4 linked regions of the Haloarchaeobius amylolyticus genome follow. The main gene of each other region encodes a partner of the protein of the gene in region 2 in a complex. Links are inferred from orthologs where the notes say so. Each region holds a gene or a part of one and is shown on either strand. Other genes may lie near its edges. The genes, in order: rpoB, NOV86_RS01655, NOV86_RS12980 and NOV86_RS12985.

The links.
Region 1: NOV86_RS01655 (region 2) and rpoB share a complex: the UniProt entries of both Methanocaldococcus jannaschii proteins name them as parts of the RNA polymerase complex. The link is inferred for Haloarchaeobius amylolyticus from one-to-one orthologs.
Region 3: NOV86_RS01655 (region 2) and NOV86_RS12980 share a complex: the UniProt entries of both Methanocaldococcus jannaschii proteins name them as parts of the RNA polymerase complex. The link is inferred for Haloarchaeobius amylolyticus from one-to-one orthologs.
Region 4: NOV86_RS01655 (region 2) and NOV86_RS12985 share a complex: the UniProt entries of both Methanocaldococcus jannaschii proteins name them as parts of the RNA polymerase complex. The link is inferred for Haloarchaeobius amylolyticus from one-to-one orthologs.

Annotation. Positions count from the first base shown.
Region 1 is NZ_JANHDH010000002.1:111,758-114,655, reverse strand. It holds rpoB (DNA-directed RNA polymerase subunit B), read right to left. Parts: upstream 2,416-2,898; coding sequence 586-2,415; downstream 1-585. Other genes in the region: NOV86_RS12985 (DNA-directed RNA polymerase subunit B''), read right to left, coding at 2,419-2,898; NOV86_RS12995 (DNA-directed RNA polymerase subunit A'), read right to left, coding at 1-584. UniProt on the Methanocaldococcus jannaschii protein: DNA-dependent RNA polymerase (RNAP) catalyzes the transcription of DNA into RNA using the four ribonucleoside triphosphates as substrates. The Rpo2 subunit (Rpo2N and Rpo2C in this organism) is implicated in DNA promoter recognition and in nucleotide binding.
Region 2 is NZ_JANHDH010000001.1:316,105-319,525, forward strand. Bases 338-3,100 are described here. They hold NOV86_RS01655 (DNA-directed RNA polymerase subunit K), read left to right. Parts: upstream 338-1,507; coding sequence 1,508-1,693; downstream 1,694-3,100. Other genes in these bases: NOV86_RS01635 (50S ribosomal protein L18e), read left to right, coding at 338-475; NOV86_RS01640 (50S ribosomal protein L13), read left to right, coding at 472-912; NOV86_RS01645 (30S ribosomal protein S9), read left to right, coding at 906-1,301; NOV86_RS01650 (DNA-directed RNA polymerase subunit N), read left to right, coding at 1,314-1,508; eno (phosphopyruvate hydratase), read left to right, coding at 1,690-2,895. Also shown: more of NOV86_RS01635, read left to right, coding at 125-337; more of rpsB, read left to right, coding at 3,101-3,421. UniProt on the Methanocaldococcus jannaschii protein: DNA-dependent RNA polymerase (RNAP) catalyzes the transcription of DNA into RNA using the four ribonucleoside triphosphates as substrates.
Region 3 is NZ_JANHDH010000002.1:108,441-112,054, reverse strand. Bases 1-2,956 are described here. They hold NOV86_RS12980 (DNA-directed RNA polymerase subunit H), read right to left. Parts: upstream 1,615-2,956; coding sequence 1,387-1,614; downstream 1-1,386. Other genes in these bases: NOV86_RS12965 (cold-shock protein), read left to right, coding at 2,709-2,903; NOV86_RS12970 (group I intron-associated PD-(D/E)XK endonuclease), read left to right, coding at 2,210-2,650; NOV86_RS12985 (DNA-directed RNA polymerase subunit B''), read right to left, coding at 1-1,383. Also shown: NOV86_RS12955 (bacterio-opsin activator domain-containing protein), read left to right, coding at 3,479-3,614. UniProt on the Methanocaldococcus jannaschii protein: DNA-dependent RNA polymerase (RNAP) catalyzes the transcription of DNA into RNA using the four ribonucleoside triphosphates as substrates.
Region 4 is NZ_JANHDH010000002.1:110,064-112,954, forward strand. It holds NOV86_RS12985 (DNA-directed RNA polymerase subunit B''), read left to right. Parts: upstream 1-608; coding sequence 609-2,174; downstream 2,175-2,891. Other genes in the region: NOV86_RS12980 (DNA-directed RNA polymerase subunit H), read left to right, coding at 378-605; rpoB (DNA-directed RNA polymerase subunit B), read left to right, coding at 2,178-2,891. UniProt on the Methanocaldococcus jannaschii protein: DNA-dependent RNA polymerase (RNAP) catalyzes the transcription of DNA into RNA using the four ribonucleoside triphosphates as substrates. The Rpo2 subunit (Rpo2N and Rpo2C in this organism) is implicated in DNA promoter recognition and in nucleotide binding.

The sequences.
Region 1 (2,898 bases), on a different replicon or contig from region 2:
TCGGCCTCGTCGTCGGGGTCGGGCTGCATCGCGGCGGCGATGCGCTGGGAGTACTCGCCGGTCAGCACCTGCTGGACCTCGTAGTACGTGGTCGGCTTCTCGTGCTGGATGTCGAACTGGATCTCGCCACAGTGCGGGCAGCGGTCCTTCTTGCGGGCCTGGCGGATGGCGGCCTTCGTCACGTCGTTGAGGTCGCCACCGAGGCGTCGCGTCTGGGTGAGCTGCTCGCGGAACTCCTCTTTCTCGTCCTCGGTCAGACAGAGGCGGGCACACTCGCGGCAGGTGCCACGCAGCAGGCGGCGGATGAGCTTCGTGAACCCGACGTGGATGACGGGTGCGGCCAGCTCGATGTGGCCGAAGTGTCCGTTACACGAACCGGAGTGCTTCCCGCACGTCTTGCACTCCAGGCCGGGGTCGATGACGCCCAGGCGCGGGTCCATCAGCCCCATGTCGATGGGGAAGCCGTCGTCGTCGTAGGTGTCCGCCGTGATGATCTTCGTGGCGGACATCTCTCGGTACTCCTCCGGGTCCATCAGTCCGAAGTTGATCTCGCCGATCTCCTTCGGTGTCTGTGAGCTTGCCATGTTAGACTGCGTCCTCCAGTTCCAGTCGCGGGGCGATACCGAGCGCCTTCATCTCGTCGAGGAGCAGTTTGAACGCGTAGGACATCTCGATCTCGTGGATGTCCGTCTCCTCGCCACAGTTCGGGCAGTAGACACGGCGCTGGTCGACGTTCTCGACCGCGCTCATGCCACACTGGCCACACACGTTGATGAACTCGCGGTCGGACTCGTCGAGGAGCCGTTCCTTGAGCGCCATCGCGGCACCGTGCCCGATGAGCACGTCACGCTCCATCTCACCGACGCGCAGGCCACCCTCGCGGGCACGACCCTCGGTCGGCTGGCGCGTGAGCACCTGCACCGGCCCGCGCGAGCGGGCGTGCAGTTTGTTCGAGACCATGTGGTAGAGCTTCTGGTAGAAGATGACCCCGACGAAGATCTCGGCCTCGATCTTCTCGCCGGTGACGCCGGAGTACATGATCTCCTTGCCCGAGGACTTGAAGCCGGCCTCCTCGAGCCCGCCGCGGATCTCCCACTCGTCCTCGCCGGTGAACGGCGTCCCGTCGACACGTCGGCCTTCGAGTGCGCCGACCTTGCCGCCGAGCATCTCCAGCACGTGGCCGACCGTCATGCGCGACGGCAGCGCGTGCGGGTTGACGATGAGGTCCGGGACGACACCCTCCTGCGTGAAGGGCATGTCCTCCTGGGGCGCGATGTGGCCGACGACACCCTTCTGGCCGTGTCGCGACGCGAACTTGTCCCCGAGTTCGGGGATACGCTGGTCGCGCACGGACACCTTCGAGAGCTTCGAGCCGTCCTCGCCCTCCATCAGGGTGACGGTGTCGACGACACCGGACTCGCCCGAGCGCATCGTGACGGAGGTCTCCCGGCGCTTCTGCGGCGAGAGGCCACCCATGTCGTCCGGCTCCTCGAGGAAGCGCGGCGGCGACGTCTTCCCGAGCAGCACGTCGTTCTCGCCGACGCGCGTCTCGGGGTTGACGAGGCCATCCTCGTCCAGGTGCGTGTACGCGTCCTCACCACGCGCACCGCGGACGTCCTGGCTCGGAATCTCGAAGCGGTCCTCCTGGCCACCCGGGTACCGGCGCTCCTCGCCCTCGTAGGTACGGAAGAAGTGCGAGCGAGCGAGCGCGCGGTCGACCGAGCCGCCGTTCAGGACCAGTGCGTCCTCGATGTTGAAGCCCTCGTAGGACATGACCGCGACGGTGAAGTTCTGGGCCGCCGGGCGGTCGTCGTAGCCGATCTGCTCGGTGGTCTGGGTCTTCACCATCGAGAGCTGCGGGTAGTGCAGCAGGTGCTGGCGCGTGTCCGGGCGGATACGGTAGTTCGCCGCGGGCAGCCCCAGCGACTGCTTGATCATCCCTGCACCCATGGTGATGCGGGGCGACGCGTTGTGTTCCGGGTACGGGATCATCCCCGCACCGATACCGAAGATGAGCTGCGGGTCGACCTCGAGGTGCGTGTGGTCCTCGTTGAGGTCCTCCTCGTCGACGGCGACGTAGATGTCCTCCTCCTCCTCGGCGTCGATGAACTCGACGTAGCCGTGCTCGACGAGGTCGTCGAACTCCAGTTCGCCGTTCTGGACCGCCTGGAACTCCTCTTCGGAGATGAGCGGCTCGCCGTCCTCGACGACGAGCAGCGGGCGGCGGGCACGCCCCGCGTCGGCGTTGATGATGACCTCGCGGGTACGGTCCTTGACCGAGACGTTGACCATCTCGGAGACGTCCCCCAGTCGTCGTGCCTCTCGGATCTGTTCTGCTAGCTCGTGTGGTTCGGGGTGTGTCCCGACCAGACTACCGTTGACGTAGACTTTCGCTTCTCGCTGTTGGCTTGCCATTGTTTAGTCGTCCGCGGGTTGCTCCTGACCCTGTCCCTCGAGTCCGGGGATACCCTGTACCCCCATCGACGCGAGCTCGCGCTTGAGCGCCTGTTCGTCCTCGATGTTCTGCGACAGCTCCATGGCCTGGGCGAAGTTCTTCACCAGCCCACAGTTCGGTCCCTCCGGGGTCTCGGAGGGGCAGATGCGACCCCACTGGGTCGCGTGCAGGTCGCGTGCCTCGAAGTGCGGCTGCGACCGCGAGAGCGGCGAGCGCAGCCGGCGCAGGTGCGACAGCACACCCATGAAGTCCGTCCGGTCGACCAGCTGGGAGACGCCGGAGCGGCCACCCACCCAGTTCCCCGTCGCGATGGGGTGCTCCAGGCGCTCGGTCAGCACGTCCGAACGAACGACCGTGTTCACGGAGAGCTGCCGGTTGCGCATGTTGGCGCGCTCGAGCTGGTACTTCACGTCACGCGCCAGTTTGTTCAGCGCGGTCCGGAA
Region 2 (3,421 bases):
GGTGCGAGCAGGGATAGCCAAGTCTGGCCAACGGCGCAGCGTTCAGGGCGCTGTCCCATAGGGGTCCGCAGGTTCAAATCCTGCTCCCTGCATCACTTCTCTCACAATTATCAGGAGGAAAGCAATGAGTAAGACGAACCCGAGGCTCGGCAGTCTCATCGCCGAGCTGAAGTCGGTGTCTCGTACAGAAGACGCTGACGTCTGGAGCGACGTCGCAGACCGACTCGAGAAACCACGGCGGACGCACGCCGAGGTCAATCTCGGTCAGATCGAGCGCTACGCACGCGAAGACGAGACGGTCATCGTCCCCGGCAAGGTGCTGGGGTCCGGTGCCATCCAGAAGTCCGTGACGGTTGCAGCCGTCGACTTCTCCTCGTCCGCGAAGACCAAGATCGAACAGGTCGGCGAGACGCTCGATCTCGAACAGGCAATCGAACAGAACCCCGAGGGCTCGAACGTCCGGGTGATCCGATGAGTCTCGCAGAATTCGACGCAGACGTCGTCGTGGACGCTCGCGACTGCATCATGGGTCGCGTCGCGTCCCAGGTCGCAGAGCGCGCGCTCGACGGCGAATCCATCGCCGTCGTGAACGCTGAGCAGGCCGTCATCACCGGCTCGGAGGACGACATCATGTCCGTCTACGAGAAGCGAGTGGACGTCGGCTCCGACCAGGGCCCGTACTACCCCAAGCGGCCGGACCGCATCTTCAAGCGGTCCATCCGCGGGATGCTCCCGTACAAGGAGACGTACGGTCGCGAGGCGTTCGAGAGCGTCCGCGTGTACGTGGGGAACCCCTACGAGGACGAGGACGCGGAGATCCTCGACGGCACGTCACTGGACCGCCTCTCGAACATCAAGTTCGTCCAGCTGGGCGACATCTCCGCCAAACTGGGTGCTAACGTCACATGGTAACCAACACGTCCGGAAAGAAGAAGACGGCCATCGCTCGCGCGACCGTCAAGGACGGCAAGGGTCGCGTTCGAATCAACTCCAAGCCCGTCGAACTCGTCGAGCCGGAGATCTCCCGGCTGAAGATGCTGGAGCCGTTCCGCATCGTCGACGACGTTCGTGACGACGTGGACGTGGACGTCCGCGTCTCCGGTGGTGGCATCAGCGGCCAGGCAGACGCCGTCCGCACCGCCATCGCCCGCGGCATCGTCCAGCACACCGGCGACGCCGAACTCCGCGACGCGTACATGGAGTTCGACCGCTCGCTGCTCGTCAACGACGTGCGCCAGTCCGAGCCCAAGAAGTGGGGCGGTCCCGGCGCCCGTGCCCGTTACCAGAAGTCCTACCGCTAAGGTGATCTGACCATGATGGTACCAGTCCGGTGTTTCACGTGCGGCAAGGTCGTCGGCGAGCACTGGGAGGAGTTCAAGGCGCGAACGCGCGAAGGCGACGAAGACCCACAGGAGGTGCTCGACGAGCTCGGCGTGGACCGGTACTGCTGCCGGCGCATGCTGGTCTCGCACAAGGACCTGGTCGACATCGTCTCCCCCTACCAGTGATGCCACGACAACGTTACAATCGGTACGAGAAGGCTCGCATCCTCGGCGCACGCGCGCTGCAGGTGTCGTACGGGGCGCCAGTCCTCATCGATACCGACCAGACGGAACCGATCCTCATCGCTGCCGAGGAGTACGACGCGAACGTGCTACCCTTTACGGTAAAGCGCGGTGATGACGATACATGACGCTCATCACGGACGTCAGACTGCGACGCGTACTGGACTCGCGGGGTAACCCGACCGTCGAGGCCGACGTGCTCACGGAGAGCGGTGGCTTCGGCCGTGCTGCTGCACCCTCGGGTGCCAGCACCGGCGAGTACGAGGCCATCGAGCTCCCGCCGGGCGAAGCCATCGCGAAGGCTCGCGAACACGCCGTCCCGCGGCTGGTGAACTCGGCCTACGCCGGGAACCAGCGCGAGGTCGACGCCGCGTTGCACGCTGCCGACGGCACCGAGGACTTCTCGGAGATCGGTGCGAACAGTGCGGTCGCCATCTCGATGGCGGCCGCGAAGGCCGGCGCCGACATGCTCGGCGCCCCGCTGTACCAGCACCTCGGCGGCGCGTTCCGTGGTGAGAACTTCCCGATTCCGCTCGGGAACGTCGTGGGTGGTGGCGAGCACGCCGCCGACGCGACACACATCCAGGAGTTCCTCTCCGCCCCCGTCGGCGCGCCGAGCGTCTCCGACGCCGTCTTCGCCAACGCGGCGGTCCACGGCGAGGTCGCGGACATCCTCGACGAGCGCGACGAACCCTGCGGCAAGGGCGACGAGGGTGCCTGGGCGCCGTCCATCGACGACGCCGAGGCCTTCGAGATCGTCGAGCAGGCGACGAGCGAGGTCGCAGACGAGTTCGGCTTCGAGATCGGCTTCGGCCTCGACATGGCCGGTGCCGAGCTGTACGACGCCGACGACGAGGTCTACCGCTACGGTGACGACGAGAAGACGACGGCCGAGCAGGTCGACTACGTCGCAGAGCTGGTCCAGGAGTACGACCTCGTCTACGTCGAGGACCCCCTCGACGAGAACGACTACGAGGCGTTCGCCGAGCTGACCGACCGCGTGGGCGACCAGACGCTCATCTGCGGGGACGACCTGTTCGTGACGAACACGGACCGTCTCCAGGACGGCATCGACCAGGGCGCCGCCAACAGCATCCTCATCAAGCCGAACCAGATCGGGACGCTGACCGACGCCTTCGACGCCGTCGAACTCGCGACCCGCAACGGGTACGACTCGGTCATCTCCCACCGCTCGGGCGAGACCGAGGACACGACCATCGCACACCTCGCCGTGGCGACCGACGCGCCGTTCATCAAGACGGGCGCGGTCGGCGGCGAGCGAACCGCCAAGCTCAACGAACTCATCCGAATCGCAGACGACGCACTATGACAGACCAAGAGCAAGAACAGGAAGGGCTCGACGCCTCCGACGTCGACGTGGACCCCGAACCCAGCGAGGGTGCCGGTCCCGCGGCCGACGCCGAGGACGCAGAGCCCGTCGAGGCAGAGGACGCCGAGGCCGAGGAGGCCGAGGCCGAAGAAGCAGAGCCGACACTCGACGAGGACGTCATGTCGGACGAGGAGGCCGACCTCCTCATCCCGGTCGAGGACTACCTCGGCGCCGGTGTCCACATCGGTACCCAGCAGAAGACCAAGGACATGGAGCGGTTCATCCACCGCGTCCGGACCGACGGTCTCTACGTGCTCGACGTGGGCAAGACGGACTCGCGCATCCGCACGGCCGCGGACTTCCTCGCGAACTACGACCCCGAGCAGATCCTCGTGACGAGCTCGCGCCAGTACGGTCGCTTCCCGGCGAAGAAGTTCGCCGACGCCATCGGCGCCCGCGCCCGTACCGGCCGGTTCATCCCGGGCACGCTGACGAACCCGAAGTACGACGGCTACATCGAGCCGGA
Region 3 (3,614 bases), on a different replicon or contig from region 2:
GCGACCCCACTGGGTCGCGTGCAGGTCGCGTGCCTCGAAGTGCGGCTGCGACCGCGAGAGCGGCGAGCGCAGCCGGCGCAGGTGCGACAGCACACCCATGAAGTCCGTCCGGTCGACCAGCTGGGAGACGCCGGAGCGGCCACCCACCCAGTTCCCCGTCGCGATGGGGTGCTCCAGGCGCTCGGTCAGCACGTCCGAACGAACGACCGTGTTCACGGAGAGCTGCCGGTTGCGCATGTTGGCGCGCTCGAGCTGGTACTTCACGTCACGCGCCAGTTTGTTCAGCGCGGTCCGGAACAGGTCCTTCATCAGGTCGCCGGAGACCTTCAGCCGCTTGTTGGCGTAGTGGTCCTTGTCGTCCGAGTCGCGGCGCTGGAGTGCGAGCTCGAAACACGCCTCGGCCATCCGGCAGAGGTAGAACGCCTTGTTGATGCGCACGTCCTCCTCCTCGACGCCGTCCTCGTGGAGGTGCGGGAGGAGGTAGCGGTCGATGACGTAGTTCGCGCGCTTGAGCTGGTAGTTCTTGCCCTGCCCGGAGGCGACGCGCTTGCCCAGTTTCTCGATGGCCTCCTCCTGGGACTGGACCTCCGCGGCTTCCAGGTTCTCCAGCATGTACTTGACGACCTCGGGGTCGTCGCTGACGCGGTGGACGATCTCCTCGTCGGATTCGAGGCCGAGTGCGCGCACGAGCGTCACGAAGTTGATGCTGCCAGAGACCGACGGGAACGAGACCTCGAGCAGGCCCTCGCGGTTCCGCTCGGTCAGCACCAGCGCGCGGTACCCCCGGCGCTGACTGAACGTCTTCGCGACCTGGATCTCGTCGCCGTACTTGGTGTCGTACTCCGCGAGGATCTTGTTCGGGGCGAGGTCCTCGCTCGTCATCAGGACGCGCTCGGAGCCGTTGACGATGAAGTAGCCACCGGGGTCGGCGGGGTCCTCGCCGATCTCGATGAGCTCCTCGTCGGAGAAGCCCGCGATGTTACACTTCTCGGAGCCGACCATGATGGGCATCCGGCCCACCTTCGTCTCCGTGGAGTCGACCACGCGCTCCTCGCCCTCCTCGCCCTTCACGATGGACATCTCCATGAACACGGGCGCGGAGTAGGTGATGTTGCGCAGGCGAGCCTCCTGCGGGTAGAGCAGTTCTTCGGACCCGTCGGCCTCGCGCACACGCGGGGTCACGACGCGAACGTCGCCCAGCTCGACGTGCACCGGTTCCTCGCCTTCCTTGTCGCCGATGTCCGTCTCGATGGTCGCCTTCTCGTCGACGACCTCCTGCATCCCCCGCATGAGGAACGCGTTGAACGAACGGAAGTGGTGTTCTGCGAGTCTGTCCTTCGAGAAGTACTCCTTCGAAATCGCGCGTCGTTTTGATCGGTCCATTGTTCACTCCACCACGAGTCGGTATACGACCGCCTCGTCTGTTGTTCGCGAGTCCCGGACGACCTTGATGACGTCGCCGACCTCGGCGTCGTCGGGGAGCGCGGGATCCGTGCGCTTGATCTTCGGCAGGTCTGTGCTATCGATGTCGTACTCCGTGAGCACATCCTCGAGTTCGTCCTCGTCGAGGACGGTGTGCTCCGGAACCATTTCATGTTGGCTTACGTCTACCATGGGTGTGTCTGGCCAGAGGGAGAAGCTGCTGTCACGAGATACTACAGGTCACTATTAGTGGGACCCATTTAACGCTTGCCAAGTCGTCCGAGACTTAGCACTATCGGTTCCCGTCAGCCCGACGGGGGTTCGCAGGACCGAGGTGTCCCAGTTGCGAATAGATGTTACAGTCTCACGATTGCACTACTGTACTAAATGGTTTGCCCCACGCCCTCCCCTACCACACGCCCATCGATTGGAAAGCCTTAATACTGCGACTGCGAAACGAGTGGTTGCAGGAAGCCCGGGTGGTGTAGTGGCCCATCATACGACCCTGTCACGGTCGTGACGCGGGTTCAAATCCCGCCTCGGGCGCTTTCTCAAGCGAACTATTCGACGAGTACCGCGTAGCGTGTGCTCGTCTCCGTGAGCGAGAAGACCCCCACAGAGGGATTCGAACACCAGCAGTCGCAGCCGGCGAGCGAAGCGAGCCAGATCGTCTGCACAGGGTTCAAATCCCGCCTCGGACACTCCTCCCATTTCACGACCACGAGCAGCAATCGAGTCGGAGACGTCTCGCCCCCGAGTTCTTCCCCGATAACGCGCAAGCCTCGACGTGAACACCTCACGGAAGGGCGACGAGACCGAAGCGCTCGTCCTCGCCGAGTTGATGCGGCTCGGGCTGTCGGTATCGGTCCCGTTCGGGGACAGCGACCGCTACGACCTGATCGTCGACGATGGCGACCGGCTCCACCGGGTCCAGTGCAAGACGGGGAGCTGGGTGAACGGTACGGTCCGGTTCAACCTGTACAGTTCGACCGTCGGGTCGGATGGACGGGTCGACGTGCCGTACTCGGCCGACCAGATCGACGCCTACGCCGTCCACTCACGCGAGACCGGGGACGCGTACTGGGTTCCGGTCACGGAGACCGGAGATGGCGAGATGCGGCTCCGGGTCGACGACCCACAGCCGAAGGCTCCCCTGTCGCGGGTCAACTGGGCGTCAGAGTTCCTCGTGGAGCGGTACTTCGGGGGACGACCCTCCCGGGACCGATAGTCGTGGTACCAGTCCTCTAGGAACGCTTATCCGTCCGGGGCCTCTCGTCTCAGAAGCAATGGCGACAGGCAAGGTTGATTTCTTCAACGACACTGGCGGTTACGGCTTCATCGACACCGAGGACGCGGACGAGGACGTTTTCTTCCACATGGAGGACGTTGGCGGTCCGGATCTCGAGGAAGGGCAGGAAGTAGAGTTCGAAATCGAGGACTCCCCGAAGGGTCCGCGCGCTGCGAACGTCGTCCGCCTCTAAGGCTCGACGACCGACGTAGTTTCATTCTTCGACGACCGACCCGCGTAGCCTCGCGGCTCGCGGTTCTGGACCCGTGAGAACGCGGGACACAGGACCGACGATTGAAAAGGCATAAAAGTACCCGGCAGTTAGCAATGAGTGCAGGGAGCCCGGGTGGTGTAGTGGCCCATCATACGACCCTGTCACGGTCGTGACGCGGGTTCAAATCCCGCCTCGGGCGCTTTCTCAAGCGAACTACTCGACGAGCACCGCGTAGCGTCTGCTCGTCTCCGTGAGCGAGAACGCCCTCACAGAGGGATCTGAACACCAGCAGTCGCAGCCCGGAACGGTCGAACGAAGGTGAGACCGCACGCCCGGACCGTCTGCACAGGGTTCAAATCCCGCCTCGCTCCTGTTCGAGCGAATCACCCATCCGAGCACAGCCCGTGCCAGGTCTGGCTCTCCCGACAGTATCCAGAACAGCCGATTCGCGGTATTTTCCAGCCATCTCGATCAATACCCGCCCCTCGGCAGGGGAGGGAAACGACACTCCAGCGACTCTAATCGTTTAGTACCTTGCGCCCGTATCCGGTAGCATGTCGCAGGACGGGATCGGGCAGTTCGAACCACGGGGCGCGACGACCGACGGGGTGACCGTACTGTTCGTCGACAACGACCCGGACTTCGCGGACGTGTCGAAGGCGATGCTCGAACGGGAGAACGCGGCGCTGG
Region 4 (2,891 bases), on a different replicon or contig from region 2:
GTCGAATAGTTCGCTTGAGAAAGCGCCCGAGGCGGGATTTGAACCCGCGTCACGACCGTGACAGGGTCGTATGATGGGCCACTACACCACCCGGGCTTCCTGCAACCACTCGTTTCGCAGTCGCAGTATTAAGGCTTTCCAATCGATGGGCGTGTGGTAGGGGAGGGCGTGGGGCAAACCATTTAGTACAGTAGTGCAATCGTGAGACTGTAACATCTATTCGCAACTGGGACACCTCGGTCCTGCGAACCCCCGTCGGGCTGACGGGAACCGATAGTGCTAAGTCTCGGACGACTTGGCAAGCGTTAAATGGGTCCCACTAATAGTGACCTGTAGTATCTCGTGACAGCAGCTTCTCCCTCTGGCCAGACACACCCATGGTAGACGTAAGCCAACATGAAATGGTTCCGGAGCACACCGTCCTCGACGAGGACGAACTCGAGGATGTGCTCACGGAGTACGACATCGATAGCACAGACCTGCCGAAGATCAAGCGCACGGATCCCGCGCTCCCCGACGACGCCGAGGTCGGCGACGTCATCAAGGTCGTCCGGGACTCGCGAACAACAGACGAGGCGGTCGTATACCGACTCGTGGTGGAGTGAACAATGGACCGATCAAAACGACGCGCGATTTCGAAGGAGTACTTCTCGAAGGACAGACTCGCAGAACACCACTTCCGTTCGTTCAACGCGTTCCTCATGCGGGGGATGCAGGAGGTCGTCGACGAGAAGGCGACCATCGAGACGGACATCGGCGACAAGGAAGGCGAGGAACCGGTGCACGTCGAGCTGGGCGACGTTCGCGTCGTGACCCCGCGTGTGCGCGAGGCCGACGGGTCCGAAGAACTGCTCTACCCGCAGGAGGCTCGCCTGCGCAACATCACCTACTCCGCGCCCGTGTTCATGGAGATGTCCATCGTGAAGGGCGAGGAGGGCGAGGAGCGCGTGGTCGACTCCACGGAGACGAAGGTGGGCCGGATGCCCATCATGGTCGGCTCCGAGAAGTGTAACATCGCGGGCTTCTCCGACGAGGAGCTCATCGAGATCGGCGAGGACCCCGCCGACCCCGGTGGCTACTTCATCGTCAACGGCTCCGAGCGCGTCCTGATGACGAGCGAGGACCTCGCCCCGAACAAGATCCTCGCGGAGTACGACACCAAGTACGGCGACGAGATCCAGGTCGCGAAGACGTTCAGTCAGCGCCGGGGGTACCGCGCGCTGGTGCTGACCGAGCGGAACCGCGAGGGCCTGCTCGAGGTCTCGTTCCCGTCGGTCTCTGGCAGCATCAACTTCGTGACGCTCGTGCGCGCACTCGGCCTCGAATCCGACGAGGAGATCGTCCACCGCGTCAGCGACGACCCCGAGGTCGTCAAGTACATGCTGGAGAACCTGGAAGCCGCGGAGGTCCAGTCCCAGGAGGAGGCCATCGAGAAACTGGGCAAGCGCGTCGCCTCCGGGCAGGGCAAGAACTACCAGCTCAAGCGCGCGAACTACGTCATCGACCGCTACCTCCTCCCGCACCTCCACGAGGACGGCGTCGAGGAGGAGGACGTGCGCATCAACAAGGCGTTCTACCTCTGCCGGATGGCCGAGGCGTGTTTCGAGCTCGCACTCCAGCGCCGCGACTCGGACGACAAGGACCACTACGCCAACAAGCGGCTGAAGGTCTCCGGCGACCTGATGAAGGACCTGTTCCGGACCGCGCTGAACAAACTGGCGCGTGACGTGAAGTACCAGCTCGAGCGCGCCAACATGCGCAACCGGCAGCTCTCCGTGAACACGGTCGTTCGTTCGGACGTGCTGACCGAGCGCCTGGAGCACCCCATCGCGACGGGGAACTGGGTGGGTGGCCGCTCCGGCGTCTCCCAGCTGGTCGACCGGACGGACTTCATGGGTGTGCTGTCGCACCTGCGCCGGCTGCGCTCGCCGCTCTCGCGGTCGCAGCCGCACTTCGAGGCACGCGACCTGCACGCGACCCAGTGGGGTCGCATCTGCCCCTCCGAGACCCCGGAGGGACCGAACTGTGGGCTGGTGAAGAACTTCGCCCAGGCCATGGAGCTGTCGCAGAACATCGAGGACGAACAGGCGCTCAAGCGCGAGCTCGCGTCGATGGGGGTACAGGGTATCCCCGGACTCGAGGGACAGGGTCAGGAGCAACCCGCGGACGACTAAACAATGGCAAGCCAACAGCGAGAAGCGAAAGTCTACGTCAACGGTAGTCTGGTCGGGACACACCCCGAACCACACGAGCTAGCAGAACAGATCCGAGAGGCACGACGACTGGGGGACGTCTCCGAGATGGTCAACGTCTCGGTCAAGGACCGTACCCGCGAGGTCATCATCAACGCCGACGCGGGGCGTGCCCGCCGCCCGCTGCTCGTCGTCGAGGACGGCGAGCCGCTCATCTCCGAAGAGGAGTTCCAGGCGGTCCAGAACGGCGAACTGGAGTTCGACGACCTCGTCGAGCACGGCTACGTCGAGTTCATCGACGCCGAGGAGGAGGAGGACATCTACGTCGCCGTCGACGAGGAGGACCTCAACGAGGACCACACGCACCTCGAGGTCGACCCGCAGCTCATCTTCGGTATCGGTGCGGGGATGATCCCGTACCCGGAACACAACGCGTCGCCCCGCATCACCATGGGTGCAGGGATGATCAAGCAGTCGCTGGGGCTGCCCGCGGCGAACTACCGTATCCGCCCGGACACGCGCCAGCACCTGCTGCACTACCCGCAGCTCTCGATGGTGAAGACCCAGACCACCGAGCAGATCGGCTACGACGACCGCCCGGCGGCCCAGAACTTCACCGTCGCGGTCATGTCCTACGAGGGCTTCAACATCGAGGACGCACTGGTCCTGAACGGCGGCTCGGTCGACCGCGCGCTCGCT